2 regions of the Ruminococcus champanellensis 18P13 genome follow, and region 2 is predicted to be linked to the other one. Evidence: a T-box and tRNA genes for the amino acid it is inferred to sense, from the RefSeq annotation. Region 2 holds a T-box; the other holds one or more tRNA genes.
What was found. The T-box of region 2 lies ahead of tyrS (tyrosine--tRNA ligase). A T-box ahead of a tRNA ligase gene usually reads a tRNA of that ligase, here a tRNA-Tyr.
Positions count from the first base shown of each region.

Region 1: it has a tRNA-Tyr gene. The T-box ahead of tyrS (tyrosine--tRNA ligase) is inferred to sense a tRNA for this amino acid. The anticodon was not compared.

Region 1 is NC_021039.1:325,241-341,144, forward strand. It holds gene mnmE (tRNA uridine-5-carboxymethylaminomethyl(34) synthesis GTPase MnmE) at 1-690, shown strand, start outside; gene mnmG (tRNA uridine-5-carboxymethylaminomethyl(34) synthesis enzyme MnmG) at 810-2,702, shown strand; gene rsmG (16S rRNA (guanine(527)-N(7))-methyltransferase RsmG) at 2,686-3,393, shown strand; gene RUM_RS01445 (ParB/RepB/Spo0J family partition protein) at 3,512-4,324, shown strand; gene RUM_RS01450 (ParA family protein) at 4,461-5,258, shown strand; gene RUM_RS01455 (ParB/RepB/Spo0J family partition protein) at 5,272-6,105, shown strand; gene serS (serine--tRNA ligase) at 6,185-7,465, shown strand; tRNA gene RUM_RS01465 (tRNA-Thr) at 7,585-7,660, shown strand; tRNA gene RUM_RS01470 (tRNA-Tyr) at 7,678-7,762, shown strand; gene RUM_RS01475 (DUF2500 domain-containing protein) at 7,822-8,220, shown strand; gene typA (translational GTPase TypA) at 8,345-10,165, shown strand; gene RUM_RS01485 (potassium channel family protein) at 10,220-10,867, opposite strand; gene RUM_RS01490 (hypothetical protein) at 10,920-11,504, opposite strand; gene RUM_RS01495 (hypothetical protein) at 11,517-12,098, opposite strand; gene RUM_RS01500 (hypothetical protein) at 12,109-12,768, opposite strand; gene RUM_RS01505 (GDP-mannose 4,6-dehydratase) at 12,868-13,800, opposite strand; gene RUM_RS01510 (glycosyltransferase) at 13,797-14,942, opposite strand; gene RUM_RS01515 (glycosyltransferase family 4 protein) at 14,953-15,904, opposite strand, start outside.
Region 2 is NC_021039.1:951,463-967,366, forward strand. It holds gene RUM_RS04200 (fibronectin type III domain-containing protein) at 1-640, shown strand, start outside; gene RUM_RS12565 (leucine-rich repeat domain-containing protein) at 633-5,102, shown strand; RNA gene ssrS (6S RNA) at 5,213-5,400, opposite strand; gene RUM_RS04210 (DUF1292 domain-containing protein) at 5,467-5,820, opposite strand; gene RUM_RS04215 (hypothetical protein) at 5,993-6,253, shown strand; gene RUM_RS04220 (hypothetical protein) at 6,970-7,902, shown strand; gene lepA (translation elongation factor 4) at 7,923-9,725, shown strand; gene RUM_RS04230 (hypothetical protein) at 9,745-10,065, shown strand; gene hemW (radical SAM family heme chaperone HemW) at 10,062-11,159, shown strand; gene tyrS (tyrosine--tRNA ligase) at 11,275-12,492, opposite strand; T-box leader at 12,537-12,762, opposite strand; gene RUM_RS04245 (DUF6055 domain-containing protein) at 12,834-15,524, opposite strand.

The sequences.
Region 1 (15,904 bases), 630 kb from region 2:
GGGCGCCCAAACGTGGGTAAATCCACGCTGATGAATCGGCTCAGCGGCTTTGAGCGGAGCATTGTCACGGATATTGCCGGTACCACCCGGGATGTAGTGGAGGAAAGCGTGCGGCTGGGAGATCTGACCCTGCGGCTGTCGGATACGGCAGGATTGCGGGATACTCCCGACCGGATCGAGCAGCTTGGGGTGGAGATCGCTTATCGGCGGCTGGAGGAGGCGGAGTTGATTCTGGCGGTGTTCGACAGCACTGCTCCCCTGCTGCCCCAGGATCGGGAACTGATTTCCCGGATCGGAAAGCGCCGGGCGGTCGCCATTTGCAATAAAAGCGATGCAGGATCCTCTCTGACCCCGGATGAACTGTCCGCCCACTTTGCCTATGTGATCCCCATTTCCGCAAAAACAGGGGAGGGCATGGAACAGCTCTCGTCCGCCCTGCATGCTCTGTTCCTGTCGGATGCTCCCGACCCCCAGGCTGGGGTACTATCCAACGAGCGGCAGAAGCTGTGTGTGGAGCGTGCCATGGAGCACATCTCTGCTGCCATTGCCGCCGTTCGTTCCGGAGAACCTCTGGACTGCGTTACCGTGCTGCTGGATGATGCGGCGAATACGCTGCTGGAGCTGACGGGAGAGCGAGCCACAGAGGCGGTTGTAGAACAGGTTTTTGCAAGGTTTTGTGTCGGGAAATGAAAATGTTCCACGTGGAACAGTGTAAAACATGCGCAGAAGAAATTGTTCCACGTGGAACAATGGAGAACAAGATCAAAAAATGTTCCACGTGGAACATTTCACAGTTTGGAGTTGAAAACATGGAGGAACCACTGGGATGCTATGAGGTGATCGTGATCGGTGCGGGGCATGCGGGGGTGGAAGCCGCTCTGGCATCTGCCCGGCTTGGATGCCGCACCGCAATGTTCACCATCTCCCTGGATCAGATTGCAAATATGCCTTGCAATCCGTCCATTGGCGGCACCGCCAAGGGGCATCTTGTCCGGGAGATCGACGCCCTTGGGGGCGAAATGGGCAAGGCGGCGGATGCAACCTTTATTCAGAGCCGGATGCTGAACCGGGGCAAAGGCCCGGCTGTTCACAGTTTGCGTGTGCAGGCGGATCGGGTCGCCTACCACTGTTACATGAAGCAGGTCTGTGAGCAGGAGCCAAATCTGGATATCAAGCAGGGCGAAGTCGTGGAGATTCTAACTGAAAACGGTGCCGTATGTGGCATTCGGACTCGTCTTGGCACTGTGTATGCTACCCGTGCTGTTGTGATTTCCACAGGAACCTATCTGCGGGGACTGATCCATGTGGGAGAAGCGTCCTACCAGAGCGGGCCGGATGCGGCATTGCCCAGCATCCAGCTTTCGGAGAGTCTCCGGGCCTTGCATGTTCCTCTGCGCCGGTTCAAAACTGGTACGCCCTGCCGTGTGCATCGCCGGAGCATCGACTTTGACAAGCTGGAGCGGCAGGACGGAGATCCGGACATTGTCCCGTTTTCTTTTGCCAGCGATGCTTCCCGCATGCAGAACCGGGTCAGCTGCTACATCGCCTACACCAATGCTCAGACCCACGCAGTGATCCGGGCGAACCTGCACCGCTCCCCCATGTATTCCGGCAGAATCGAGGGCGTTGGCCCCCGGTACTGCCCCTCCATCGAGGACAAAATCGTCCGCTTTCCGGACAAGGAACGACACCAGCTGTTCGTCGAGCCAATGGGGCTGAACACGGATGAATACTACCTGCAGGGCATGTCCTCCTCCCTGCCGGAGGAGGTGCAGCTGGCGTTTTTGCGCACCATTGTTGGACTGGAGCATGTGGAGATCATGCGGCCTGCCTATGCCATTGAGTATGATTGCTGTGATCCCACCGCCCTTTCTCCTTCTCTGGAGTTTCGTGGTCTGCATGGTTTGTTTGGCGCCGGTCAGTTCAATGGCAGCTCCGGGTACGAAGAGGCGGCTGCGCAAGGGCTGATGGCAGGTATCAACGCCGCCCGGCTGGTGCAGGGTAAGGAGCCTGTGATCCTAGATCGGGGCACCGCCTACATCGGCACTCTCATCGATGATCTGGTTACAAAGGGCTGCAACGAGCCATACCGGATGATGACCTCCCGCAGTGAATATCGCCTGATTTTGCGCCAGGACAATGCGGATCAGCGCCTGTCCCGGATCGGCCATAGCATCGGGCTGCTGTCGGAGGAGCGATATGCTGCCCTGCGTGCCAAGGAAACCGCCATTTCCCGGGAGATCAAGCGGGTGCAGCACTGCAACATTGCTCCTTCGGATGCTTTTGCGGATTTTCTCACGAACCATGGTACAACGCCTCTTACAACCGGCTGCAAGCTGGCGGATCTGATTCGTCGCCCCCAACTGGGTTACAGCATGCTGGCACCCTTTGACCCGGATCGACCCGTACTTCCGGAGGATGTGGGGCAGCAGGTGGAACTGGAGATCAAATATGCCGGGTATATCGAAAAGCAGCTGGCGCAAGTGGCGCAAATGCGTGGCTTGGAGGAAAAGCTACTGCCAAATGATGCAGATTATAGCCAGGTTCGGGGACTGCGGTTGGAGGCGGCGGAAAAGCTGAATCGTCAGCGACCTATCAACATCGGCCAGGCAAGCCGGATTTCCGGGGTATCCCCGGCGGACATTTCCGTGCTGCTGGTCTGGTTGTCGCAAAGGGGGAAACAAAATGCTGCCGAAGTATGAGCATGCAAAGACGCTTTTTGAGGGGTACGAGCTGGAGCTTACCCCCGAATGCTACGAAAAACTGGACTGCTACGCCTCGTTTCTGGTGGAGTATAACGAAAAGGTGAACCTGACCGCTCTGACCGCTCCGGAGGATGTGCTGATCAAGCATTTTCTGGATAGCATGCTGTTGACGAAGTACATAGAAATCCCCTTGGGCGCAGCCCTCATTGATGTGGGCACCGGTGCCGGATTCCCGTCCGTGCCCGTGTTGCTTTTACGGCAGGATCTGCATGTTACCCTGCTGGACAGCTTGAACAAACGAATCGTTTTCTTGCAGCTTTTGGCGGAAAAACTGGGGCTGGAGGTTCGGTGTATTCACGGACGCGCAGAGGAAGCAGCCAGAAAGCCGGAGTTGCGGGAGAAGTTTGATGTGGCGACTGCACGGGCAGTGGCGGCATTGCCTACCTTGGCGGAATATTGCCTGCCCTTTGTGAAGCCCGGCGGCATGATGATTGCCATGAAAGGTCCCTCCGAGCATGCTTCGGACGGTGCTCGTGCTGCGCAGTTGCTTGGGGGTGAAAGTCCCAGGGCAGTGGATTACACCCTACAGGAGGATGCAAGGCGGTTGATCTGCATCCGAAAAATATCGCAGACTTCAACCAAATACCCTCGCAACAGCGGTCAGATCAAAGCAAAACCCTTGATTTAACCTCCGGAAATGTTGGGAAATCCGCTTATTTCGTTGAAGTAAGCGGATTTTTGTATTGGAAATGGGGCATATTTTCTGCTACAATTGGCTTACGGACAACCGTGGAAAGGAGCAGAAAATGGGGACATTTCTAGGCTTTACAAGAGAAAAGAACACAACGAGGGTGATCCAGGTCGCACCGGAGGAGATTTTGCCGAATCCGCATCAGCCCAGGACGGAGTTCGAGGAGGTGGAAATTCTCTCGCTGGCGGAAAGCATTCAGCAGAACGGCCTTTTGCAGCCACTTTCCGTGCGGAAGCTGCCGGATGGGTACGAGCTGATCGCTGGGGAGCGCCGGCTCCGGGCTGCCAGGGAACTTGGGTTGCCAACCGTGCCTTGCATCGTTTTCGACGTTTCGGATCGAACATCTGCTATTCTGTCACTGGTGGAGAATATTCAGCGGCAGAATCTGAATTTTTTCGATGAGGCAGCAGCTATCCAGCGGCTTATCGCCTCTTACGGCATGACCCAGGAGGATGCGGCAGTGAAACTGGGCAGAGCCCAAAGTACCGTTGCGAACAAGCTGCGCCTGCTGAAAATCAGTGAACCCCACCGGGCTCTGATTTTAAAGTATGGGTTGACGGAACGGCATGCAAGAGCGCTTCTGAAGCTCTCCTCCCTGGAGGATCGTGAGACGGTGCTGCAGCAGGTCATCAAGCGAAATTTGAACGTGGAGAAAACCGAGCAGTTGATAGCCGATCTGCTGCATCAGCAAAAGGAACGGGAAAGCTATCGCCAACGCAGCCCGTTTTTTCAGAACGTGCGTATTTTCGTAAATACGATCCAGAAGGCCGTAGAGACTATGCAGGCAGCCGGAATCCAGGCTGATGCACGGAAAATCCAGCACGATGATTTCGTTGAATATCGTGTCTACATACCGGTTGTGAAGTAATTGTTCCACGTGGAACAATTATAACCGGTCTGCATGTTCCATGTGGAATGTTCCACGTGGAACATTTTTTTGCAAACACCTTTACAAGACCGCCTCCACATGCTATAATAGTATTGAAATGGAAGGAGGCGGTAAGATGGCTCGCATTTTTGCGGTCGCAAATCAGAAGGGCGGCGTTGGAAAAACCACAACGGTTGTAAATCTTGCTGCATACCTGGGTTCCCGGGGCAAAAAAGTGCTCTGTGTGGATATCGATGCCCAGGGCAATACCACCACTGGATTTGGCATACAAAAAAAGGGTCTGGAGGTGTCCTCCTATGATGTGCTGCTTGGAAAAGCACGAATCCAGGAGGCGATCCTCGACAGCGAGTTTTCCAATGTAAGTGTTGTGCCGGCTGTTTCAGCACTGGCTGGCGCCGAGATCGAAATGATCGAGCTGGATAACCGGATGAATCGGTTAAAAATGCAGTTGCTCACCTGTCGGACGGACTACGATTTTGTGTTTATCGACTGTCCCCCGTCCCTGAGTTTGATGACTCTGAACGGCCTGGTGGCATGCGATAAGCTGATTATCCCCATGGAAGCCGAGTTTTTTGCACTGGAGGGTCTGTCCCAGCTGTCAGATACCATGCGGATCGTTCGATCCAGGTATAATCCCGGGCTGGATATCCAGGGAATCCTGTTTACCATGTTCGATGCACGGCTGAATTTATCCAATCAGGTTGTGGATGAGGTGGAGCGATACTTTCCGGGAAAGGTGTTCCAGACAAAAATACCTCGGAATGTGCGGCTCTCTGAGGCACCCAGCCATGGCAAGCCGGTAATGTATTACGATAAGAGCTCAAAGGGCGCAGAGGCGTATGAGCTGTTGGGGCACGAGATTCTGGGTGAACCTCTGGTGATTCAGCAGAAGCGGCGGCTTTTTGGGCGTTAGAAAGGAGTAGGCTATGGCAAAAGGCGGTTTGGGACGGGGCTACGAGACCTTGTTCTCGGACAACACGACGGAAGTACATAATCTTTCCACTTTGCGGGTGGCGGAGATCGAGCCAAACCGGGAGCAGCCCCGAAAATCCTTTGATGATGGGGCAATTGCTGCACTGGCTGATTCCATTCGGGAGCATGGCATGATCCAACCAATCCTTGTGCGCCCGCTGGAAAACGGCTCCTACCAGATTGTAGCCGGTGAACGGCGCTGGCGGGCAGCCCGGATGCTGGGACTGGAGGAAGTGCCGGTGACGATCCGAGCAATGTCCGACCAGGAAACCATGCAGATTGCACTGATTGAGAATTTGCAGCGAGAAAATCTGAACCCTATTGAGGAGGCCCAGGGATACCAGGAATTGTTGGATCAGTTTGGTATGACCCAGGAGTGCATCGCCCAGATCGTGGGCCGATCCCGGTCGGCGGTGGCAAACTCCCTGCGGCTTTTACAGTTGCCGGGGCAGATTCAGCAATATTTGCAAGAGGGATCCATCACCACCGGTCATGCCAAGGCGCTGGCTGGCTTTGCGGATGAGGAAGCCATGCTTGCATGCGCTGCACGGGCGGCGGACGGTCAGCTGACTGTTCGTGCCATTGAAAAGCTGGCGGCAGCACCCAAGGAGCACCTGCTTCAGCCGGATCGGCGCCGGGACAGCTACTATAAGGAGATGGAGCTGAGCCTGAGCAGCAGTCTGGGCAGAAAGGTGAAGGTGGATCAGGGCAGAAAGAAAGGGATGCTGATTCTGGAGTACTATGACAAGGACGATCTTGCAACTCTTGCAAAAAAATTGACTGAGTGAAAGCACGCAACACTGCGGTTTGCATGGTGTGAAACAAAATTGTTCCACGTGGAACAAATTCAATACAGGAGAGAAAATCATGATCGATATAAAGTTGATCCGGACAAATCCGGAACTGGTGAAGGAAAATATCAAGAAGAAATTCCAGGATGAAAAGCTCCCCCTGGTGGACGAGGTTGTGGAATTGGACAAGCAGTATCGTGAGACGAAAGTCAAGAGCGATGCACTGCGGAACCAGCGAAAAACCATCAGCAAGGCGATCGGCGGGCTGATGGCAAAAGGACAGAAGGAGGAGGCGGAAGCCAGGAAGGCGGAGGTTGCGGAGCTTGCAAAGGAACTGAGCGAATCTGAGGCGATGGAAAACGACCTGGAGGCACGGATCCGGAAGATTATGCTGGTGATCCCCAACATTATTGACGATACAGTGCCCATCGGCAGGGATGACAGCGAAAATGTGGAGGTGGAGCGCTTCGGGGATCCCTTTGTACCGGAGTTTGAAGTCCCCTATCATGTGGATATCATGGAAAAGCTCCACGGCATCGACATCGACAGTGCCCGGAAAACCAGCGGAAACGGCTTCTACTATCTCTGCGGTGACATTGCCCGGCTCCATTCCGCCATTCTGTCCTATGCCCGGGACTTCATGATCGATCGTGGCTTTACATATTTCATCCCCCCTTACATGATCCGCAGCGACGTAGTCACCGGTGTTATGAGTTTTGCGGAGATGGAGGGCATGATGTACAAGATCGAAGGGGAGGATCTGTACCTGATTGGTACCAGTGAGCATTCCATGATCGGTCGGTTCATCGACACCATCCTGCCGGAGGAGTCCCTGCCCCAGACGCTTACCAGCTATTCCCCCTGCTTCCGGAAGGAAGTGGGCGCCCACGGCATTGAGGAGCGTGGCGTATACCGGATTCATCAGTTTGAAAAGCAGGAAATGATCGTGGTCTGCAAGCCGGAGGACAGCAAGGCGTGGTTCGTCAAGCTGTACCAGAACACAGTGGACTTCTTCCGGAGCCTGGATATCCCGGTACGCACTCTGGAGTGCTGCTCCGGCGACCTGGCGGATCTGAAGGTCAAGAGCATCGACGTGGAGGCATGGTCCCCCCGTCAGAAGAAGTACTTCGAGGTAGGCAGCTGCTCCAATCTGGGGGATGCTCAGGCACGGCGGCTCGGCATCCGTGTCAAGGGCGCAGACGGGGAAAAGTACCTGGCGCATACGCTGAACAATACGGTGGTCGCACCGCCCCGGATGCTCATTGCGTTCCTGGAGAACAACCTGAATGCGGATGGTTCCGTCCGGATTCCGGAGCCGCTCCGGATGTATATGGGCGGCAAGGATGTTATTCGGTAAATCAATTATCTTTCGAGGCATGGGGTATTCCGTGCCTCGAAATTTTTTTGAAAAAATCGAAAAAAAGGCTTGACAACCACTGCGCCGTGTGATATAATATTTTATGTTATCACGCTAGTGCTGGTGTAGCTCAGTTGGTAGAGCAGCTGATTTGTAATCAGCAGGTCGGGGGTTCGAGTCCGTCCACCAGCTCCATCAACTGCGTAATATATGGGGGAATTCCCGAGTGGCCAAAGGGGGCAGACTGTAAATCTGTTGCTTCTAGCTTCGATGGTTCGAATCCATCTTCCCCCACCAATACCCAGAAAAACTCCGACATCAAATCGGAGTTTTTTCATTGTCAGCGGAGGTAAGCTATGCACCTGCCTGTAACGCCCTGTCTCATTGCCTGGGGCAGTCTGATCCCACTGCTGGTGGTTCTGCTGTTCGGATGCTTTCTTGCCGGCAGTCTGATCCTGTCCAGGCGGCGGGAAAAGCGCCGGATTCCGGCACCGCCCGCATCCCACGCATCCGGGGAGCCTGAATCCCTGCATGCGGTGGTCATCGGCATGCGCTGCGGCGTGCTGAAAACCGGCACAGCCCAGTCCCCCGACCATCTGAACGCCTTCGAGGCGGAATTTCTCCTGGACAACGGCACCAAGCGTGTGCTGTTTGTGGACGAGGACACCTACGAGGGTCTGCAAGAGGGTCTGTCCGGCACTCTGGTGATCCAGAACGGGTATTTTCTTGGCTTTGAGCCGGATTGGTTCATGTAATCGCCTTGCAAAGCGCAAGGCTTTTCTTATGCCCAAACGAAAAGGAAATTTGAACATATTCAACAAAAATTGTGTATAAGTATTGTGGAGTATCACTGCTCCGCAACAGGAAAGGATGACCATTATGGTAAGAAACGATCTGCGGAATATCGCCATCATCGCCCACGTTGACCACGGCAAAACCACCCTGGTGGACGAAATGCTCAAGCAGGGCGGCGCATTCCGGGAGAATCAGAATGTAGCGGAGCGTGTCATGGACAGCAACGACCTGGAGCGTGAGCGGGGCATCACCATTCTGGCGAAGAACACCTCCGTATGCTACAACGGCATCAAGATCAACATCATCGACACCCCCGGTCATGCGGATTTCGGCGGCGAGGTGGAGCGTGTGCTGAACATGGTGGACGGGGTGTTGCTGCTGGTGGATGCGGCGGAGGGCCCCATGCCCCAGACCCGGTTTGTGCTGTCCAAGGCGCTGGAGATGGGTCACAAGATCATCATCGTGGTCAACAAGATCGACCGGCCGGATGCCCGTCTGGACGAGATCGGGGACGAGGTGCTGGAGCTGCTGCTGGAGCTTGACGCCAACGATGAACAGCTGGAAAGCCCCATCCTGTTCTGCTCCGGCAGAGCCGGCACCGCCTCCCTGAGCCAGTACGAGGAGGGCGAGGATCTGACTCCCCTGTTCGATACCATCGTCAACTACATTGAACCGCCCCAGGGGGACGAGAACGCTCCCCTGCAAATGCTGATCTCCTCCATCGACTACAACGAATATGTGGGTAGAATCGGCATTGGTAGAATCGAGCGGGGCACCGCCCGGGTGGGACAGGCAATCACCGTAGGGGATTACCACGAATCCAGAAAGCCTTACAATGCGAAGCTGGTGACCCTGATGCAGATCCAGGAGCTGAAGCGGGTACCGGTGGAAACTGCCACAGTGGGGGATATTGTATGGGTCAGCGGCATCGAAAACATCACCATCGGGGACACAGTCTGTGAAAACGGTGCCTTTGAGCCTCTGCCCTTTACCAAGATCAGCGAGCCTACGGTGGAAATGACCTTCTCCGTCAACGACAGTCCCCTGGCAGGTCGGGACGGCAAGTTCGTCACCTCCCGTCAGCTTCGTGACCGGCTGTTCAAGGAGCTTCTGAAGGATGTTTCCCTGCGGGTCAGCGAAACCGACTCCACGGACTCTTTCCTGGTGGCAGGACGGGGAGAAATGCACCTGTCCATCCTCATCGAAAACATGCGCCGGGAGGGCTACGAGCTGGCAGTGTCCACCCCCCGTGTATTGTTCCGGGACGATCACGGCAAGAAGATGGAGCCCATTGAGCGGCTGGTCATCGACGTGCCGGAGGAGAGCGTAGGCAGCGTTATGGAGAAAATGGGTACCCGGAAGGCGGAGCTGCAGTCCATGCATCCCCAGGGCAGCCGCATGCGTCTGGAGTTCCTGATTCCTGCCAGAGGTCTGTTCGGCTATAAGAGCGAATTCCTCACCGATACCAAGGGGGAGGGCATCATGAGCAGCGTGTTCGAGGGCTACGAGCCCTACAAGGGGGATATCCCCCGCCGCAGTGTTGGCTCTCTGGTATCCTTTGAAACCGGCGACTCCGTCACCTACGGTCTGTATAACGCCCAGGAGCGGGGCAATCTGTTTATCGGCGCCGGCGTGCCCGTATACGAGGGCATGGTGGTGGGTCAGTCCCCCAAGGGGGAGGACATTGTGGTGAATGTGTGCAAGCGCAAGCACCTGACCAATACCCGTGCCAGCGGCAGCGATGACGCACTCCGGCTGGTACCCCCCATCAACCTGAGTCTGGAGGATTGCCTGGAATTCCTGGCGGATGACGAGCTGCTGGAGGTCACCCCCAAGAATCTCCGGATCCGTAAGCGGATCCTCAGCAATACCCAGCGTGCCAAGAACCGGGCAAAGGTCATCTGATCTTCCGGCATGAATGAAGCCGCATCACAGAGCCTGTGATGCGGCTTTTTGCGCTTATAAGTGAAAGTATTTTTGCAGCGCCTTGTATTCTCCCAGCACCAGCATGGTCATCTCCCCGGTCAGCACCGTGTCCGGATTGATGTTCACGTTGATGTGCCCGTTCTGCTTGATGGCGGCAATGTTGATGTTGTACTTTTTCCGGATATCCAGCTGTCCCACGGATTTTCCACGCCAGCCCTCCGGCACCTCCACCTCGAAAATGGCGTGTGAATCGTCCACCTCAATGTAATCCAGAATGTGATCCGCCGTATAGCGAATGGCAGTCCACTTTGCCATCTGCTCCTCCGGATACACCACCTGATCCGCCCCGTTCCGCAGCAGGAACTTTGCCTGTACGTCCCGTTCCGCCCGGGATACCACCAGCTTTGCTCCAAGCTCCTTTAACAGGGAGGTGGTCTCCAGAGAGTTCTGAAAATCGTGGCTGATGGTGACGATGCATACGTCAAAATCCCCCACGCCAAGACTGGACAGAAAGGCTTCACTGGTGCTGTCCCCGATCTGGGCATTGGTCAGAAAGGGCAGCGCCCGGTTCACCCGTTCCTCGTTCCGATCCACCGCCAGTACCATATGCCCCAGTGCGTGCAGCTCCTGGGCAATGTGCCTGCCGAACCGACCCAGTCCCACCAATAGAATATTTTTCACCTGTTTGCATCCTCCTGCTTGTTTTCAACATTCCACATGTGGAAAAGTGGAATCACCCGAATACATAATACGTTCCGTCCGCTTTTGCCTTTGCCAGGATCAGTTCATTGTCCTGCACCAGGGTCTGCTCCTCACCGGCGTTGTCGAATCTCACCTTCAGCGTGAACAGGATCACATGGTTCTCCTCCATGGCGTCCTGGATATCCTTCTGAAATTCCGCCCCGAATATGCCTTCCATGGAGGAAAAATAGCTGTCCAGGGATTCCTCCGCCGCATACTCCATTTGCAGACTGGTGATCTGATAGCTGGCATGCCCCTCCCCCAGGAATCCGGCACAGCGCTTCCGGAAGGACTGCTCCATGCCGTACTGGTAATTGGTTTGCAGCATCTGCTCCATGTGTTCGTAATACACCGGGAAGATGCATGCCTTGTAGGCGTCAAAATCCTGATCCTGAATGGCTTGGAAGTACCGCTCCGTGACTGCTGCGCAATCCGGATCCAGTGTCTCCTTGTCGTACAGCACCTGCATCTGTTCTGCCGCCTCTGTGGTGGCAGGGGTACTGTCGCTGCTGCCGCCGCCGCATCCTCCCAGCAGCAGGGCTGCTGCCAGCACCGCCGCAAGCATGCCTCGTTTCATGCTGCTTCCTCCTTAGGATCCCCACTCCAGAGCCAGCAGATAGCTGTCTCCGTTCTGGATCACATACACTGCGTTGTTTTTCATAGTATAGCTTCTGCCGCCCTCCAGGGCTTCGATGGTCACATTGCTGTACACGGTGGCATAGCTGACCCAGTAGGCGCTTGCCCGCTTGTTCCACAACTGGTTGGACACCTGATCCAGCTTCTCCGCCACCGCCTTGGCAGCCTCATCGCATGCTACCTGGGTGATGTCCACCTTTGTGACCTTGTAGTCGCCCCCCACCAGATCCGCCGTCTGGCTGTACAGGGCACTCAGCAGCATGTCATAGGTATATCCGGTCTGCTGCCAGTACTGCTCCGTATACGCCAGGTATTCGTTGCACAGCAGGCTCTTGTACAGCGCCGCATCCTTTTTCTCCACTGCGTAATACACTCCGGCAACCTGCTTTGCAGCCTCCGGCACGATCTTGCTCTGGTCAAAGGTCACGGCAATGCCCTGGTACTCCAGGCTGCCGCCCTCCTCTTTTTTGCCGCATCCGGCAAGCATGGCGCAGCACAGCGCCACCGCCATGGCTCTGACGAATTTCCCCTTCATGCTTCTCCCCTTAGTTGTAGATCAGGTACCACTGATCGTCCACATGGAACAGGAACAGCACCTGTCCATCCTTTTTGGTCTGGGTTTCCAGCCCCACAATGCCGCTGTCCGCCGGGGTCAGATATACGTCCACCGTCAGCTCATAGATCACGTCGATCTTGCCGGAGATGCCCTCCTGGATGCTGTCCAGCATATCCAGAATGGTGGTGATCCCCGTATAGGTTCTGGATACCTCACAGCCTACAATGTCCACCAGGGAAATGGCAAAGTCCCCGTCCATATGCTCCTTCCAGCTATCGTGGGTGGCTTGCACCAGCTCCGCCGTGGTAAATTCCGACTTATGCACGGTCTTGATGGTGTAATCCAGGTACGCCGGCAGCTGCACTTGTTCAAACAGGGCGGAATCATTTTCCGCAATGGAACGGTAGTAGTTCCCGATCACCTGCAAGGATGCCTCATCCTCAAAAAACCGCTTGTCGTACTGCATAGGCACCCCGTATGCCTTTTTGTCGATCCGCAGGGTCGCCCCGTAGTCCAGATCCTCCATGGCTGTCCTGGAGGTGGGATTGCTTGTATTGCCGCTGCTGTCCTTACTGCCGCAGCCGGCAAAGCAGCTCACGCACAGTACCAGTGCTGCGCCCAGAGCTGCCGCCCGTTTCATATTTCTCATGGTTTCCGTATCCTTTCAACGTGTTTTCCCCATCTAACAGTAGCATAAAACCTTGCCGTTGTCAAGACAGCCGGAAAGCGTCTGCTCCCCGGCTGTTTCTTATTTCGCCAATTCTGTTCGCCAATAGGCAAGGGTGTCCCGGATGGTCTGCTCCAGAGGGATTTGCCGCTGCCAGCCCGTATCCTCCTGCAACCGGCGGATATCCGCCTCCACCACCGGTACATCCACCGGCCGCAGCTTTGCCGGGTCAGTTTCCGCCTGGATCTTCGCACCGGACTGGGCAAGGATCAGATCCAGGATCCCCCGGATCTCCACCGCCTTGCCGCTGCCCACGTTATAGACCCTGCCGGCGATGCCCTTTTCCGCCAGCAGCACATAGGCACGCACCACGTCCCGCACATCGGTGAAATCCCGCTTCGCAGACAGATTCCCGATCCGGATCACCGGTTCCTGCTGCCCCAGCTCAATGGCTGCGGTCTGCCGGCAGAAATCCGACACCACGAACATGGGTGCCTGCCCCGGGCCAACGTGGTTGAACGCCCGGACGCAGAGCAGATCCATGCCGTATGCCTTGGCGTAGATCTCCCCCAGCATCCCCTGACACGCCTTGGTGGCGGCGTATACATTTCCCGGATGCAGGGGGGTATCCTCCCCCACCGGGCAGCAGTGCACCGGCCCGTATTCCTCCCCGGAGCCGATCAGCAGCACTCTGGGCTGATGCGCCAGCCGCCGTACCGCCTCCAGCAGGTTCAGCGTGCCCTTGACGTTCACGTCCACCGTCAGTTGGGGACGCTTCCAGGAAAGCGCCACGGAGCTTTGCGCCGCCAGATGAAAGATCCAGTCCGGCTTCAACTGCTCCAGCAGGGCGCTGACCGCCTCCGGCTGTAAAATATCCAGATCATGTATGGTACAGGTGCCCCGGATCTCCTCTCCGGGCAGCTTTGTGGCATGTACCCGATGCCCTCCGGCGTTCAGCTCCGCAATGAGATAGGCGCCCACAAAGCCGCCGCCGCCGATGACCAGCGTGTTCATTTGTCCATGCCCCTTTCTTCTGTTTCGATGTGATCCGCCAAAACCCGGTACACCCTGTCGATCATGCTGTGCAGCTCAAACTCCTCCAGCACCCGGCGCTGTGCCGCCGCCCCGTATGCTTCCCGGCGGTCGTCATCCTCCGCTAAGGTGCGGATGGCGTCCGCCAGGGCGTTTTCATCCCCCGGGGGCACCGTCAGCCCGGTTTCCCCGTCCAGGCTCACCAGGGGCACTCCCGTAGGCAGGGCGGTGTTGATGACCGGCTTGCCGTATACCATGGCCTCTAGCTGCACAATGCCGAAGGCCTCGCTGTTTGCCACCGAGGGCAGCACGAACAGATCGCAGTCCCGGAAGGCGGCACGGAGATCCGAGTTCGACAGCCTGCCCAGGAAAAAGACCCGGTCAGCCACGCCCAGCTCCTGTGCCTCCTGCCGCAGTTGCGGCTCCAGCACCCCTTCTCCCGCCAAAAACAGGGCGCAGCCCTCCGTCCTGGCAAATGCCCGCAGCAGCACATCCACCCCCTTGTAATACACCAGCCGCCCTACAAACAGCAGCTTTTTCAGTGGCTTGCCCTGGAGCTTTTCCGTGAGAATGGGTGCCGCCGGGGCATGCAGATAAGCGGCAGTGTCAATGCCGTAGGGGATCACCACGCACTTGTCCCGATAGGGCTGCAAAAAGGCGGAGCTGTCAATATGCCCCTGTGTGGCAACGATGATGGCGTCCGCCCGGCGTAAAAACCGACGGAGAATGGGCTTGTACAGCGTCAGCAGCCTTTTCTGCTTGACCACATCGCTGTGCCAGGCGATGACCACCCGTTTCCTTGTCCGGGACAGCAGGCATGCCAGATCCGCCGGGGGGAAGGGCAGGTGGCACTCGATCACGTCCGCCTCCTTTGCCATCCGGCGAAATGCCCGGAAAAAGGAAAAGGATACAGGACAGGATGCCACCGTCCGCCAGGTGCTGCACCGGGTGACGGATACGCCGCCGTATTCCTCCCGGATGCCCTTGCCCCGGGGCTGGCATACCAGTACGGACACCTGTGCCCGATCCTTCAGCCCTTCGGACACCTGCTGCACCACGGTTTCGATGCCCCCGATGTGGGGAGGATAGAATTTATTCACCTGCAAGATCCGCAGTCCTGCCATGGGTGCCTCCTTATATGAGCTCCTGATACACCTGCATCAGATCCTGCGCCGCAGCGTCCCAGGTCAGGGTCTTTGCACGCTCCCGTCCCCGGGCAGCCAGATCCTGCCGCAGAGCAGCGTCCGTGTACAGCTGTTCCATGCCCTGCGCCATGCTGTCCAGGTCATAGGGATCGATCTGCACGGCGCAGTCCCCCGTTACCTCCGGCAGGGATGCGGTTTTGGATGCCATCACCGGTACGCCGCATGCCATTGCCTCCAGAGGCGGGATCCCGAAGCCCTCATACACCGACGGGAACAGAAATGCGGTTGCGCCGCACACCAGTCCCCGCAGATCCCCCTCCGGAATGTAGTTGGTAAACTGCACCCGGTCGATCAGCTCCGGCTTCTGGACGGATTCATAGATCTCGCTGTTGCGCCAGCCGTTTGCCCCTGCCACTACCAGCTTCGGCACCTGGGGCATCCGCTCCGACAGCTTTGCATAAGCCTGGATCAGCCGCAGCAGGTTCTTTCTCGGTTCCACATTCCCCATAAACAGGAAATATTCCTCCGGCAGTCCCACGCTGCTCCGCACCCGTTCGATCTCCTCCGGGGATGCCGGCTGGAACTTGTCCAGATCCACTCCGCACTTGACGATACGGATCTTGTCCTCGTATCTGGGGTAGTATTTGAGGATCTCCTGCCGGGAAAACTCCGATACGGTGATGATCCGATCCGCCCGCTTCATAGACCGCTCCAGTCCCACCCGCAGCAGGGTCTTTGTCCGGGCACGCATGGTTTCCGGAAACGCCCGGATCACCATGTCATGCACCGTCACCAGGGTTCTGCCGGATACCCCCGGGGGTACAATGTAGTTGAAGTAGTGGGTAATGTCCGCCTTGTTCCCGAAAAACCACCGGTAGGGCACCGGGATGAACTGTGTCATCATCCGGTACACCAGGGGGGAGAAGGTGGGGGTATTGGTC
Region 2 (15,904 bases):
TCCGGATACAACGGATGTAAACGAAGCAGACAATGCAGCAGCGTTCAGCATCGGCTATACGGAGCTTTCCTTGACAACCGATCAGTTGATTACCGCACAGGGCACAAAGCTGCAGATTTGCGTGACCAATGAAAGTCAGATTCCCACCGGCGGTATTCTGGATCTGTATCACTATGATGAATCCCAGGATCCGGTTCTTTCCCTGATCGTAGAGGAGCTGCAGCCTGGTCAGAGTACCGTATACACAGTGGATGTGGACGATTCCATCATCTCTGAGGACAACCGGTATGTGATGGTCAAGCTGACTGCGGATGAAGCGGAGTATGATGAATCCGATAACGAGGAGCTGGTTGCTGTTTATCTGAGCGGAAGCCTTCCCACCGTAACCATCGGGGATGTAAACGGGGATGGGGAAATTACCGTCAATGACGCCGTTATGCTCCTGGATGAGTGTGCAGCCCGTGCAGTGGGAACCACAACCCTGGACGAAGCACAGCGGAGTCGTGGAGACGTAAACGAAGACGGTTCCATCACGCTGACGGATGCCATTCTGATTCTCAATTACTGTGCGGAAAAGCTGGTAGATCCGGAGCTTACGTTTGCGGATTTTCTCAAGAATGCAGGAGGAAACAATGAATAAGTATATCAGACGCTCTATGGCAATGGCTGTTGCGCTGAGTATTGTGGGCGCACAGATGAACCCTGAGTGTACCAACCTTGTAAAAACTGCGGTGATGCATATCACCGCAGAAACCCTCACCGCTGAGCAGTATACCTATACTGTGAATGAGGACGATACAGTTACCATTACCGGCTATACCGGCACAGATGCAGTGCTGATTTTGCCGGAAACCATTGATGGTAAGCCCATCAGTGCCATCGGTGCCAGAGCTTTTTACAGACATACGGAGCTGACCGGTGTGGCAATGCCGGATACGGTTACATCCATCGGGGAGTATGCATTTTATGCATGCAGTCAGCTGGTTGATATAGATCTGGGCAAAGGACTGGTTACAATCGGCAGTTATGCGTTTGATAGCTGCAATAAGCTGGTGAATCTGAAGCTGCCGGATACCTTGACGATTATTCCGGACTATGCATTTAATGGGTGTTCATCCCTGCTGAGTGTAACGGTACCTAAGTCTGTGACTACCATCGGTCGCAACGCCTTTAACAAGTGCTCCGGTCTGACCCGTGTCAGCCTGCCGGCAGGTGTATCCGTAGGAGACTTTGCATTTTATGAATGCGGCGGTCTGGAGCAGCTGGAGCTGCCGGAGGGTATTCAACTGGGCAGATACGCTTTCTCCCAGTGTGAAAATCTGCGGCAGGTGCTGTTTAACGGGGAACAAGGCACCATCGGCACCTATGCGTTTTATTCCAATGGCTCTCTGGAATCCGTGGTATTCCCAACGGAACTGACAGAGATTTCCGAAGGCGCGTTTTCAAGCTGCAATAAGCTCAAGACCGCTGTGCTGCCCAAATCCGTCGCTGTGATCGGAGATAAAGCATTTGAACGGTGTAATGCACTGGAAAAGGTTGAATTTTCCGCAAATCTGAAAAGCATCGGCAGGGACGCATATAGCTATTGCACTGCTTTGACCCAGGTAGAGGTTCCGGCGGGTGCTGCCCTTGCAGGCGGCTGCTTCTATGAATGTGATGGACTGACAACAGCAACCATTGGTGACGGTATCACAGAAATGGGGAATGGGAATTTCTATGGATGTGAAAATCTGACCTCTGTGAAGCTGCCGGATACCTTGACCGAATTGCCTCAGACAACATTTGCATACTGTACGTCTTTGACGGATGTACAGATGCCGGAGGCATTGACCATCATCGGAACTTCTGCATTTTACCATTGTACCGGCTTGACAAGTCTGACAATTCCGGGCAGTGTGACCACAATCCGGGCGTCCGCCTTTGAGGAATGCTACAAGCTGGAGTCTGTGGAACTGCCGGATTCCATTACCGAAATGGGCAGTTCCGTATTTGATAACTGCCTTGCTCTGAAGTCTGTTACCCTGCCCTCCAAGCTGACTGTAATCAGCGATAACATGTTCTACTATTGTATCAAGCTGGAAAGTGTCGTGATTCCGGATTCCGTCAAGAGCATCGGCATCGGTGCCTTTGCACACTGTGTCGCTCTGACATCCATACAGATGCCGGCAAGCTTAGAGACCATCGGCCAGGAGGCATTTTACAACTGCCAGGGGCTTACAGAGGTTGCACTTCCGGATTCCGTAAAGACCATAGGCATTAGAAGCTTTAGCCGCTGTGTCAATCTGACGCAGCTGAATCTGCCGGATGATATACAGGATCTTGGCAACGATGCCTTTTCAGAAACCAAGTTGGAGGTTCTGACAATCCCCAAATCCATGACCGAGATTCCCAATTACATGTTCTCCAACATGAGCAGCCTGAAGGAGATCCAGATCCCGGACACGGTTACAAGCATCGGGTATGGTGCGTTCAGCAACTGTACCAGTCTGAAAGAGGTTGTGATCCCGGATTCGGTGGTGTCCATGGATAAACAGCTGTTTTTGGGCTGTACCAGTCTGACCAATGTGCAGCTGCCGGCCAAAACAGAAACGATTCCTTACAGAATGTTTGAAGGCTGCAGCTCCTTGAAGAGCATCACCCTGCCGGACACTGTAACTAAGATTGATGAAAACGCCTTTTATGGCTGCTCCTCCTTGACCAGTTTAGAGCTGCCGGAGGGGCTGACCACTTTGGGATACAGAGCGTTTGGCGCAACCGGCATCCAGAGCATTACCCTGCCGGAGGGAATAACCAGTCTTCCCAATATGCTGTTCTCGGATTGCAAGGCGCTGACGCAGGTTGATCTGCCATCGAATATTACTGCAATCAGCATTGGTGCATTTTATAACTGCTCTGCTTTGAAAACCATTCAGCTGCCGGATAGTATTACTTCCATTGGCAATGATGCATTTGAGGGCTGTTCCGCTTTGACAGATATCAAGCTGTCGGAGAACATTACGGAGATTGGATCCTATGCGTTCATGGATACGGGATTGGAACAGCTGGATCTGGGTGCCACTAAGATTACAAGCCTTTCACCGTATCTTCTGCAGTCCTGCAGTAATCTGAAACAGGTCACCTTGCCGGATTCTTTGACGTACATTGGAAACCAGGCGTTCTACAACTGTTTCTCACTGACAGAGCTGCAGCTGCCGGATGGGGTGAAAACGATTGAGTATGGCGCATTCGGCAACTGCAAAGCGTTGACCAATCTGGAACTGCCGGATTCCGTTACATCAATTGGAAATTTTATGTTCCAGAGCTGTACCGGACTGGAAACTGTGAAGCTGCCGGCAGGCTTGACTGACATTTCCGCTTACATGTTCTATAATTGTTCAAGTCTTTCGGAGATCACCATTCCGGAAACTGTGACCAGTATCAGTTCCTATGCCTTCTTCGGCTGTTCCTCTTTGCATGAGATCACCATTCCCCGCACTGTCACAACAATGGGAGAGCATGTTCTGGGTTACAGTGCAAAGGAAGGGGAAACCATGGATCTGACCGTTCTGTGTGCCCCCAATTCCACTGCACACATTTATGCACAGAACAATGAGATCAACTTTAAGCTGGTGACTGACCGGGATTACTCCAAGTGCCCGGTTGGATACTACATTCAGGATGACGGGGCTCACATTACCGACTGCGATCCGGAAGCCATCAACCTTGAGATCCCTGCCACTGTGGAAGATGTACCGGTGGTCGCCATTGAGAAATATGCGTTCCGGGATTGTGCGCTGGAGTCCGTTGTGATTCCGGATACGGTGACAACGATTGCGGATGAGGCGTTCTACGGCTGTGGGCGGCTCAAGGAGATCCAGCTGCCTGCAAGCGTCACCAATCTTGGCAGTCGTGTGTTCGCACAGTGCACCAGTCTGACCAGTGCGGACTTGTCTCTGCTGACGATCACACGGATTCCCTCCTACACATTCAACAGCTGTACTGCCCTGACGACAGTGTCCTTCCCGAAAACGCTGGAGTATGTAGGCATGAGTGCGTTCCAGCACTGTACTGCTCTGGAGGAGTTGACCTTCCCGGACAACAGCATCACCTTTGATGACAACTGCTTCTACAACTGCTCCTCTTTGAGCGACGTGACCTTCCCCACAAAGTATTGCTACTTTGATTATTACAGCTTTGGCAACTGCACCAAGCTGCTGGACATTACCATCAGCGGTGATTCCGCTCTGTATTACAACAGCATCGGATTTTATGACGATGGTACATCCGGTACCGTGAAGCAGGTTCCGGGCGTTACCTTCCATGTGCCCTTCAACAGCAATGTGCAGAATTATGTTGCCCCCAAGGAAGCCTTTATCCTGATGCCTACGGACGGTGTGAAATACACGGTGCTGGAGGATCAGACTGTGCGGATCGATCAGATTTCTGTAAAAAGTACGGGGATCACGATTCCAGCCCGCATTGAAGGAATGCCTGTATCTGCGATCGGCACACGGGCGCTGAAGGGCTTGTCCAGCGTGACAAGCATCACCCTGCCCAATACCTTGACCAGCATCGAGGATTATGCGTTCATGAACTGCACCAGTCTTTCCGGCTGCAACATTCCCGCAACCGTTACCCGGATCGGCAGCAATGCCTTTTACAACACCAAGCTGTCTTCCAACTGGAAGTCCAGGGAGTTTGTAATACTGGGTGATGGGGTGCTGTATCAGTACAACGGCAAGGCTCAGGAGATCACGGTGCCGGATACTGTCAAGGTGATCGGCGAAGGGGTATTCGCTTATCAGACAAACCTGCAGAAGGTCATCCTGCACGAAGGCTTGACTGAGATCGGAGACGGTGCGTTCCTGTATTGTCAGAGTCTTGCAAGCGTGGAGCTGCCAGATACGGTGACATGCGTGGGCAATGCTGCATTCAGCGGCTGCACCGGTCTGAAGCGGTTCACCTGCGGTACGGATCTTGCACTGATCGATGAATATGCGTTCTTTGACTGCACCATTGAGCTGTTCCGGGGCGAGGATGGCTCCTATGCGCAAGGCTATGCCAAGGACAACGGCTATACCTTTGAAATCCTTACAAAGGAAGAGCCGGAGACAGATGCATAAGCTCAACCGGTTTATACTGAAAACGGATCCGATACCAGTTGATATCGGATCCGTTTCGCTTTGAGAGATAAAAAACAGGTCAGCCGCAGATGCAGCTGACCTGATTTCTTTTAAAGACCGCCTTGCCGTCGTGTCGTGTATAAAACCCGCACGAAGCAGGTGGGTATCCGCCCGGAAGTCTCTCGCTCCCTTCGTCCACCGAATGGTGGGAGGTCTGCAGTCCCCAGCCGGAGCTGAATTCCCTTTTAAAAAGTGTTGGATTATAAAAGCGACTCTGATTCGAACAAGGCAGAAAGGTTGGAACCTTTTCGTTAAGGATAGTATACCACAGTGGGGTCAAAAATGCAAGTGTAAATTTTGTGGATTAATCCTGGTGATCGTGACCGCAGCAGCCGCAATCGCAGCCGTCATCCTCACAGTCGCAGTCATCGTAGATCTCATCCAGACGCTTGAGGAACAGCTCGCCGATCCGGTCGAACTCATCATCGTCCTCAATGGAAACCAACATTTCCTCTCCGTCCACCATATCGGACTTGAGGATCACCAGCTCTCCGTCATCCTCGATCATGGATTCCGGATCAGCCTGGTAGGGGATCAATGCGAAATACCGCTGGTCATCCACTTCCATTACGTCCAGCATTTCAAAGGTCTGCTCGTTGCCGTCTTCGTCCACCAGTGTGTACAGATCCGGGGTGTATTCATTCATTTCTTCAGACATTCTAAACTCCTTCTGTCGGAACTCCGACGGTTTGTATGGATGGCTTAAAAGCCCTCGTACATTTTCATTTTACTACGCCAATATGAAAAAGTCAAGCATCAAATTGTTAACGTGATATTAAACAAAAAATCCGAAAAAAATTTCAAATTTCTATTGACAAACGCTAAAAGCTGTGGTATTATATACTCAAGGAAAGAGAAAGACGGTAGATCAACCAAGTAAGCGCAGTGTCAAAGCTGCCAACGACAAAGAAAAGATCAATCCTTTCAATGTACAAAAGTTTACCGTGATTTTTCTTCACATCCGTTTCCGTCAGGGTTCGGAGCAACTGCTCCGTTTCGGAAACAATCAGATGACAAAGGAGTTGAGCCCGATGGATCAGGCAGAGCAGCAGTTATTGGCTATCATTGATGGCTCAGGTGCACAGCGCTGAGACGCCGGATGACCAAGAGGGAAGCACACATAAATATTCAGTGAATCTTCCATAGTATTGAAAGAATAGATTCCGGTTCACAGCCTATGACTGTATGCTAAAACGGACACAAACGCTAATTCTTCAATGATTAGCCAAAACTAGCAACGTCAAATGATGGGGCCTTTGGAGCGGATGCTCCGGTTTACAGACCTTGGGTCTTTGACATAGATTGCTAGATCAATTATGAAAAGGTGGTTCCAATGAGACACTGAGTTTTCGCACAAGCACCAATGCTGATGAAAAAGGTGGTACCAATGTACGATTACTGATTCTTCTAAGCGCAAGGCGCTGATCTCACAGGAAGGATATCGGTGGAGGCCAATGGAAAATTAACGTTTTGAATATCCAGTTACGTTGATAGAATACGTACAAGGAGTGATGCAGAATGAAATTCATGCAGCATCGACCTGACGCAGGGAAGCAAACGTAAAGGGGTGAGTCCAAAGGGTAATTTCGCTAAGTGATGAAAGTCGCTTAAACATTTGGATTAAAAACAGAGGGAGGATTTCGTATCCTCCCTTTTTGTATTCTGGCGCAATTTCTGTGAAAAATACGCTAAGGCTATTGAAAAAATAATTTGCGTATGGTATAATAAACAATGCTGAAAAGGCAAATAAACGAGCAGAGGAGCATGGCAGAACACGTTGTGCCCTCTTTTTTTAAGGAGAATCCCAATGGCAGAGCAGGACAAGAAAGCAGAAGAAATCACCGGGCATGAACCGGAAAAGCAGGCCGGCGGGGAGAAGAAAAAGGGGAAAAGTCTGTTTGAAACCGCCCGGGAGCTGGAACAGGCGGAACGCCGGAAGCAGGAGCTTGCGGAGCGGGAGCACCAGAAGCAACAGGCTGAGGCGGACTATAAGGAACGGGAAAAGTACGGGGAACAGCTGGAAGCGGATAAGCGGGAATTGATCCGCCTGAAGCAGGGGATTGCTTCAGACAGCGATACCATCTTTGAAGAAAAGCAGGAGAAAAGGCATTACACCCTCCGGCAGCGGATCGGGAATTTCTTTTACCACAATAAGTGGTGGCTGGGAATCGCCGCCTTTTTCGCCGTTGTCATCGGCGTGCTGATCTACGACGATGTGACCACGGTGGAGCCGGACATGATTATCCTGCAATTGTCGGCGGATTCGGAGCTGGCACTGCGCACGGAGGGTACGGCGCAGTATTTTGAGCAGTTTGTGCCGGATCTGAACGGGGACGGACAGGTCAAGGTGGCTGTATACTGCATTCCGGTTACGAATGATCCCAACAACAGTACCAACTACTACAACGGGGACAGCTCCAAGCTGGTGGTGGAAATGCAATCCAGCTCTGCTATGCTGGTGCTGGCGGACAGCGCATGCAAGGACACCATTATGCCGGAGCAGACATTTCAGGATCTGTCCCAGCAGTTTTCAGACAATCCGCTGGTCAGCGGCTACAGCTTTGATCTGACCAAGACGGACTTTTTAAAGAAGATCGGGTATGAGGGAGAACTGGATGACCTGTATCTGGGCATTCGCAAGGTGCAGAAGCTGATGTTTGCCACGGAAGAGAAAATGCAGGCAAGCTACGATCAGGCTTTCCCCGTACTGGAACAGGTCATCAGCGACCTGTCTAAATAAGCAGGCATGGAGGTAACACCTTGGCAAACCAGAACATTCGCAATTTTTGCATCATCGCACACATCGACCACGGTAAGTCCACGCTGGCAGACCGGATCCTGGAGAAAACCTATACGGTTGCTGCCCGGGATATGGAGGAGCAGCTGCTGGACAATATGGACATCGAGCGGGAGCGTGGCATCACCATCAAGGCACGGGCGGTGCGGCTCAATTACCGGGCAAAGGATGGGCAGGAGTACTGCTTCAATCTGATCGACACACCGGGTCATGTGGATTTCAACTACGAGGTATCCCGTTCCCTGGCAGCATGCGAGGGTGCGATTCTTGTGGTGGACGCATCCCAGGGTATTGAAGCCCAGACCCTTGCCAATACCTACCTGGCACTGGAGCATGACCTGGAACTGGTGCCGGTCATCAACAAAATTGACCTGCCCTCGGCAGATCCGGAACGGGTGAGTGCAGAGGTGGAGAAGGTCATTGGCATTCCTGCCATGGACGCACCCCGGATCTCTGCGAAAATGGGCATCAACATTGAAGAAGTGCTGGAGCGGATCGTCACGGACATTCCGGCACCCGAGGGGGATCCGGCTGCTCCCCTCCAGGCACTGATTTTTGACAGTTATTATGACGCATACAAGGGCGTTATCATCTACATCCGGGTGAAGGAGGGCACGGTGCGCATCGGGGACAAGATCCGGCTGATGGCTACCGGGGCGGAATTTACGGTGGTGGAAACCGGTTATATGAATGCCACCAATCACATCAACACCGGGGTGCTGGAGGCTGGCGAGGTTGGCTACATTGCCGCATCCATCAAGAGCATCGGGGACACCCAGGTGGGGGATACAGTGACCAATGCGGAGAATCCCTGTGGGGAGCCTTTGCCCGGTTACCGGAAGGTGAACCCCATGGTGTTCTCGGGTATTTATCCGGCGGACGGCGCCAAGTACGGGGATTTGCGGGATGCTCTGGAAAAGCTCCAGCTGAACGATGCGTCCCTGAGCTTTGAACCGGAAACCTCCACTGCCCTGGGCTTTGGCTTCCGCTGCGGTTTTCTGGGATTGCTGCACATGGAGATCATCCAGGAACGGCTGGAACGGGAATACAATCTGGATCTGATTACCACTGCTCCCTCCGTTGTATACAAGGTGAATCTGACGGACGGTCAGACTGTTATGGTGGACAATCCCTGCAATTTCCCCGATCCGGCGCTGATCGCTTCTGCGGAGGAGCCTATGGTGAAGGCGGATATTCTGGCTCCTTCGGACTATGTGGGTAACATTATGGAGCTTTGCCAGGAGCGGCGGGGTACTTTTAAGAATATGGAATACCTGGACGACAGCCGGGTGGATCTCCACTATGAGCTGCCTCTGAATGAAATCGTCTACGACTTCTTTGATGCCCTCAAATCCCGCACCAAGGGCTATGCTTCCTTTGATTACGAGCTGCTGGGGTATGCCCAGTCCCGTCTGGTGAAGCTGGACATCCTGCTGAACGGGGAAGTGGTGGATGCCCTGTCCTTTATTGTCTTTGCGGATGCCGCATACAACCGGGGCAGAAAGATTGTGGAGAAGCTGAAGGAAAACATTCCCCGTCAGCTGTTTGAGGTTCCCATCCAGGCTGCCATCGGCGGCAAGATCATCGCCAGAGAAACCGTCAAGGCACTGCGGAAGGACGTACTTGCCAAGTGCTATGGGGGCGATATTACCCGGAAGAAGAAGCTGCTGGAGAAGCAGAAGGAAGGCAAGAAGCGTATGCGTCAGCTTGGCTCCGTTTCCGTGCCTCAGAAGGCATTTATGAGCGTGCTGAAGCTGGATGAATGATGCTGTAAGAGGTGTGACCATGAGTATTTACGATTGCCCCCACTGTGGGGAAAAGACCTTTAACCCTTTGACCAAGGCGTTGGCAGGGCCTATGAATTCCAAGGGGAGAGCCTGCAAGGCATGCGGCGGAAAGTGCGTCAACGGACAAGCCTCAGCTGTGATCCGTATGATCCTGTCCCTGCTGATGGGTGCGGCGGTGCTGGCGTGTATTCTGTGGATCGAAAGCACTGTGACTGCCATGCTGTGCATTCTGGGGGCAGTGCTGCTGTATGTTCTGCTGACCGGACTGGTCAATGCATTTTTCTTTCCGCTGATCAAAGCGGTGCGCCGGGACGCATGAGTACCCCGGCTGGACTGTATGTGCATGTGCCCTTTTGCGCAGTGAAGTGCCCATACTGTGACTTTTACTCCAATCCATACCGGCGGGAGCGGGCGGAAGCCTATGCTGCCCGGGTTGCGGAGAACCTTGCCGCATACCCGGCGGAGCTGTCGGTGGATACGGTGTATTTCGGAGGGGGGACTCCCTCCATTTTGCCGCCGCCGCTGCTGGGTCAGATGCTGCATGCTGCCCGCCGGCGGTTTTCTCTTGCTGCGGACACGGAGATCACTCTGGAGGTGAACCCACTGACCGCCACCCCTGCCGCCCTGGATGCCTGGAGGGGACTTGGCGTCAACCGGCTGTCCTTTGGTATGCAGTCCGCTGTGGATGCGGAGCTGCACCGGCTTGGCAGACGGCATACCGCCGCCCAGGGGATTGCCGCAGTGGATCGTGCGGCGGCAGCGGGCTTTCAGAATATCTCCTGTGACCTGATGCTGGGCACGCCGGGGCAAACCGGAGAGAGTCTTGCACAGTCCCTTGCGGTGTATGCCCAGTTGCCCATTGCCCATGTTTCCGCCTATCTGCTGAGTATCGAGCCGGGCACCCCCTTTGACACGGAGGCAATGCGCAGCCAGGTACCCGATGGGGATGCAGCGGCGTTGCTGTATGTACAGATGGCGGAATGCCTGGAGCAGCATGGGTTCCGGCAATATGAGATCTCCAACTTTGCCCGTCCCGGCTTTGAAAGCCGGCATAATCTGAAATACTGGCAGTGCGTGGATTACATCGGCATTGGCCCGGCGGCGCATTCCTGCTTCAACGGCAGACGGTATGCGGTGCCCTCGGATCTGGACGGTTTTTTGCAAGCACCCCGTCAGCAGGAGATCCTGACGGACGAGGAACCCTATACCCCGGAGGAGCGGGTCATGCTGGGTCTGCGGCTGGCGGAGGGCATCCGGCAGCAGGACTTTTCAGAAAGCTGCTGGGCAGGACTGCTGCGCCGGGCAGAGCCTTTGCAAAGGGCGGGCATGCTGTGGATAGAGCCGGATCGGATCCGGCTGACCCGGCAGGGCTTTTTAGTATCCAACAGCGTGATTTGCAGTTTGGTGGAGTAAAGCTGGCTGGATGGCTTTGCGCAATATCTGCCATACATCCCCTGTGTGGTGTTGCCTAAAAGAACAGGGCAGGTATCCTTTCGGACACCTGCCCTGTTTGCTGTGACAGCAGAAATCAGCCTTCCATAACCACCTTGTGGAATACCTTTTTGCCCTTGCGGATGATGAGTTCCCCCTCCGGCTGGAGCATGGTCTGGGGATCGGTGATTTTTGCGTCATTGACGCTGATGCCCCCCTGCTGCACCAGTCTGCGGCCCTCGCCGTTGGACGCTGCCAGACCGCACTTCACCAGCAGAGTGAGAATGCCAATGCCGCCTTCAGGTATATCCTCCCCAGACAGGGTGGTAGTGGGCATATCTGCACTGTTTCCGCCGCTGAATACCGCCTTTGCCGCAGTATCCGCCTTATTGGCTTCCTCCTCGCCGTGCACCAGCTTGGTCAGCTCGTATGCCAGCAGCTCCTTTGCCTTGTTGAACTGGGCACCTTCCATATGCTGTTCCATATCCTCGATTTCCTCCACCGGCACAAAGGTCAGCATCTTCAGGCACTTGATCACGTCTGCGTCGTTGACATTTCTCCAGTACTGGTAGAACTCATAGGGGGAAGTCTTAGCAGGATCCAGCCATACAGCGCCTTTTTCCGTCTTACCCATTTTCTTCCCCTCGGAATTGAGCAGCAGGGTAATGGTCATGGCATAAGCGTCCTTGCCCAGCTTCTTGCGGATCAGCTCCGTACCTCCCAGCATATTTGCCCACTGGTCATCTCCGCCAAACTGCATATTACAGCCGTAATCCTGGAACAGGCGGTAGAAGTCGTAGGACTGCATAATCATGTAGTTGAATTCCAGGAATGTGAGCCCCCGCTCCATTCTCTGCTTATAGCATTCAAAGGTCAGCATCTTGTTGACGGAGAAGCATGCGCCCACGTCCCGGAGCACGTCCACATAGTTGAGATCCAGCAGCCAGTCTGCATTGTTTACCGCCAGCGCCTTGCCCTCGGAAAAATCAATGAACCGGGACATCTGCTTCTTGAAGCATTCGACATTGTGCTCAATGGTTTCCCGGGTCATCATCTTCCGCATATCGGTCTTGCCGGACGGATCTCCGATCATGCCGGTGCCGCCTCCCAACAGAACGATGGGCTTGTTGCCCGCCATCTGGAGTCGCTTCATCAGGCACAGCGCCATAAAGTGGCCTACATGCAGGGAATCTGCGGTGGGGTCAAAGCCGATGTAGAAGGTTGCTTTGCCGGCGTTGATCAGTTCCTTGATCTCCTTTTCATCGGTGAGCTGTGCCAACAGCCCTCTGCGTTTCAGTTCTTCAAATAACGTCATATGATCGCTCCTTTACATAATAAACGTCCCCTGCCGCCGCAGCGACAGAGGACGAATTGACTCGTGGTACCACCTCAGTTTATTCTGCATAAAGCATGCAGAACCTCGGACAGGATAACGGCTGTGAACCGTATGCCCCTACCCGACCGGGTGCAGCCTTCAGGACATCCGCTCAGAGGTGTATTCACGGGGCATCCGCATCTCCTCGCACCAAACGGAGACTCTCTGACCGGATGGGAATCCGCTACTTCTTCTCGTCAAAGCGTTTTCAAGTATCATACCACATATTTTTCAGATTGTCAAGCCATGCGGCTGGTTTTACGCAGGATTGCCGGACGGGTTTATGCTCGCTGTTCGCTGAGCATCCGGCGCATCAGCACCAGATCCTTTGCATCGATCACGCCGTCCTCGTACAGGTCTCCCTGCTGCCAGTCGGTCAGCGTGCCGCCCCGGATCAGATACTTCTGCATCATAACCAGATCCGCAATACTAAACTGTCCGTCTGCGTTTACGTCGCCCCGGATGCCGGATACGCCCGGATCCGTATCGTCCGCTGCTTCACTGCCGGAATAGGTGATCTGGGGCTCTTCCACTTCCTTGAAATAGAAGTTCATGTAATCCACAGCGCCCTTGAAGTTCCGGTCCGTCATGCCTTTCCCAAGGAATGCGTAATCGTCCTGGGCTGCGCTCATAACAGCCAGAGGCGTCAGCGAGAGTCTGTTGCTGTCAGCCTGACTGCCGTTGATCAGCAGGGTGCCCTTGCCGTCTATAATGCGGATGGTGATCTTGCTCCATTCTCCCTTGACAAGCGGCGCAGAAGCGGTAAGATGCTCCGTGGTCTGCCCGTCAGTGATGGTCAGCTCTGCCACGCCGTTTTCATTGCAGGGGGTGAATGCCATGTATGCGGTTTCATCACCGAACCAGAACAGATTCTGCTTGGCGGTGCCGCCCTTCCACAGCGCTGCCAGGCTGATCTGCAGATCCTTGGAACGGATCACCGTATCGTCCAGCATCACATAGTCGTCCGCTCCGTCAAAGGACAGCACGCCGTTGGCGGAGGTGCGCTGGCTTTCCCACTGGGCGCCCTGCTGCAAAGCGTTTGTTGCCGCATAGGTATCCTGTGCCCAGGTGTCGGTCTTCTCTGTAAAGGTGTAGCCCGCCAGGATTCCGTCCTCCGTGTCGTGCCAGCCGTAATCATCCAGCCAGCCAAAGCCTACACCGCTGTTTTTGGTTTGTTCATTGGAGTAGTCGCCGTCAACGATTGCCTGACCGGAGTAGCTGCCCTTGCCGTACAGGTAGGCATTGCCCTTGATAACCGCATTGTCGCTGACGGTCACTGCCTCCGCCAGAAACGCCTTTTGCAGGATCTTGGCGTTGCCGGACACTTTACAGGAGTTGGAGACTACCGCACTGTCGCCGATGAGGACATTGCCGCTGAGGGCCACGCTGCCGAATACCCAGCCGTTGTCATAGATCATGCCGCCGCCGTCTACCACTGCGTGACCGCTGATGATGACCTGATCCGATGCGGTGACGCTGTTTGCCACAATGGCATGATCCTCCACCCGCACGTTGCCGGTAAGCGTGGCGTTGCCCAATACCATAGCGTCCGGGCCAACATAGACAGAATCGGCAACAGAAGCACTGTCAGCCACCCAGCCGCCGCCGTTGGCATGTATATGTCCACTACCCTTGCTGTAGCCGCCGGACTGCTGCACCTGTGCGCCGGTGAGCTTCACTGCGTAGGGATAGCGCTGCCGCTCCGTGCCGGTTTTATAAGAAGAAACATTGTCCTTATGGAATGCGTTGATATCATACAGATCCTTGGGGGTACCGGTGACAGTCAGGTATGCGGAAACTGCTCCGTTGGCGGATACGGTCATGCGTTCACCGCTGTCGAACAGATCAGAGTAATGCTCGTTGCCCGCTTGATCGACCGTGACGATGCATGCCCGCCAGCCGGCGTTGCTGTCATTGGAAAGGCCCTTCAAGTCCACGGAAATGGTATCTCCGGTGATGGTCAGAGGCATAATGTTGATACCGGACTGCATGGGAGCCTCCTCCTGGGGAGACTGAAGCCAGCCGTCCCCGTTGTCCTCCAGCACAGTGTAGAACAGATTCCAGAAGAAGGGGGATTGACTGAGTTTGCTTTGGAACTGACTGCGGTATGCGTCTTTGGCACCGAAATTAAAAGTCGCCATGCGCTTTGCGTAATGCCCCAGTACGTCCTGTGCGTCCGTGCCGAACAGGCGTGTGATGGTGTCAAAGGGGTATTCACCGGGCTGCGCCTCGGAAATCAGGCGCTTGACCGAGTCGATACCCAATCCGCTCAGATTGTCCGGGTTGTAGGACATATACACCAGGAATGGCCATACCTCATAGTAATTCCGTCCGTGGGGCAGGGTCAGGCTCAGATTGCGGATGTATGGCTCAAACCAGCAGGTCTGGGTGGTGCCGTCGTAGTATTCGCTGCCCAGATACATTTCCCGGAACCAGTTTGCCAGCGGCTCCCACCAGGCACCGGTAATGTCCTGATCTACCCACGCCTTCTGGTGAAGGGTCACTACATGACCGAATTCATGGGCGATGGTCAGTTCGTCCAGCATGGCGTTGGGGCTGATGATCTCGATCCCGTAGCCGTCCTCCGCACTCATGAACGCCCAGCCGTCCGGGTACTGATCCAGACCTGTATAGGTCAGGTATACGTTGGTTTTATACTTTTGGGTGCTGTTCCCGTACATATCCACATTCAGGTTCTCCATACTCAGGTACTGGGTGTAGCACTGCCAGAGCTTTTCGTAATCCGCCAGATTCCGCTGTAAAAATGCGTCATTGACCTGACCGGTGGTGTCGTTGTTTCCGTAGAAAATAACGAAATGCTCGGATTCCACATAATTTGCGGTGGTACAGTAGCCCCATTTGTCACGGATCAGATACGCTTCGTCCGCGGCAAATACGCTTGTGGGCATCAGCTGGAGCATGGATGCTGCCAGAATGCCGCTGGTCACAATTGCTGTTGCTTTGGTTTTCATAACCTTTCTCCCCCTGTTTCATGCGGACAGCATGGCGCTTGCTCTGTGATTATGCGCAATGCTGCCTTTGTGGTCCGCTGCGTTGCGGATGATACTGCAGGCACAAGCAGGCAAGCCTGCCCAGCGCAGAATGGTATTCGGGCAGCACTTCGTAAACTTTGCGTGGTGCTGCCCCGGCTCGTACACTGCATTGTACGCTGCGAAGAATACACGCACTTTATTGTAACTGATCATTCATACAATGTCAATGATTATTTATAACACAGTTCATGATTTATTGTGATATTTTCATGAAACGCCGCACAAAGACTATGTGGCGCTGTTTTATAAATATATGAAAAACAGGGGCTTGAAAAAAAGACGCAGATGTGGTATGCTAT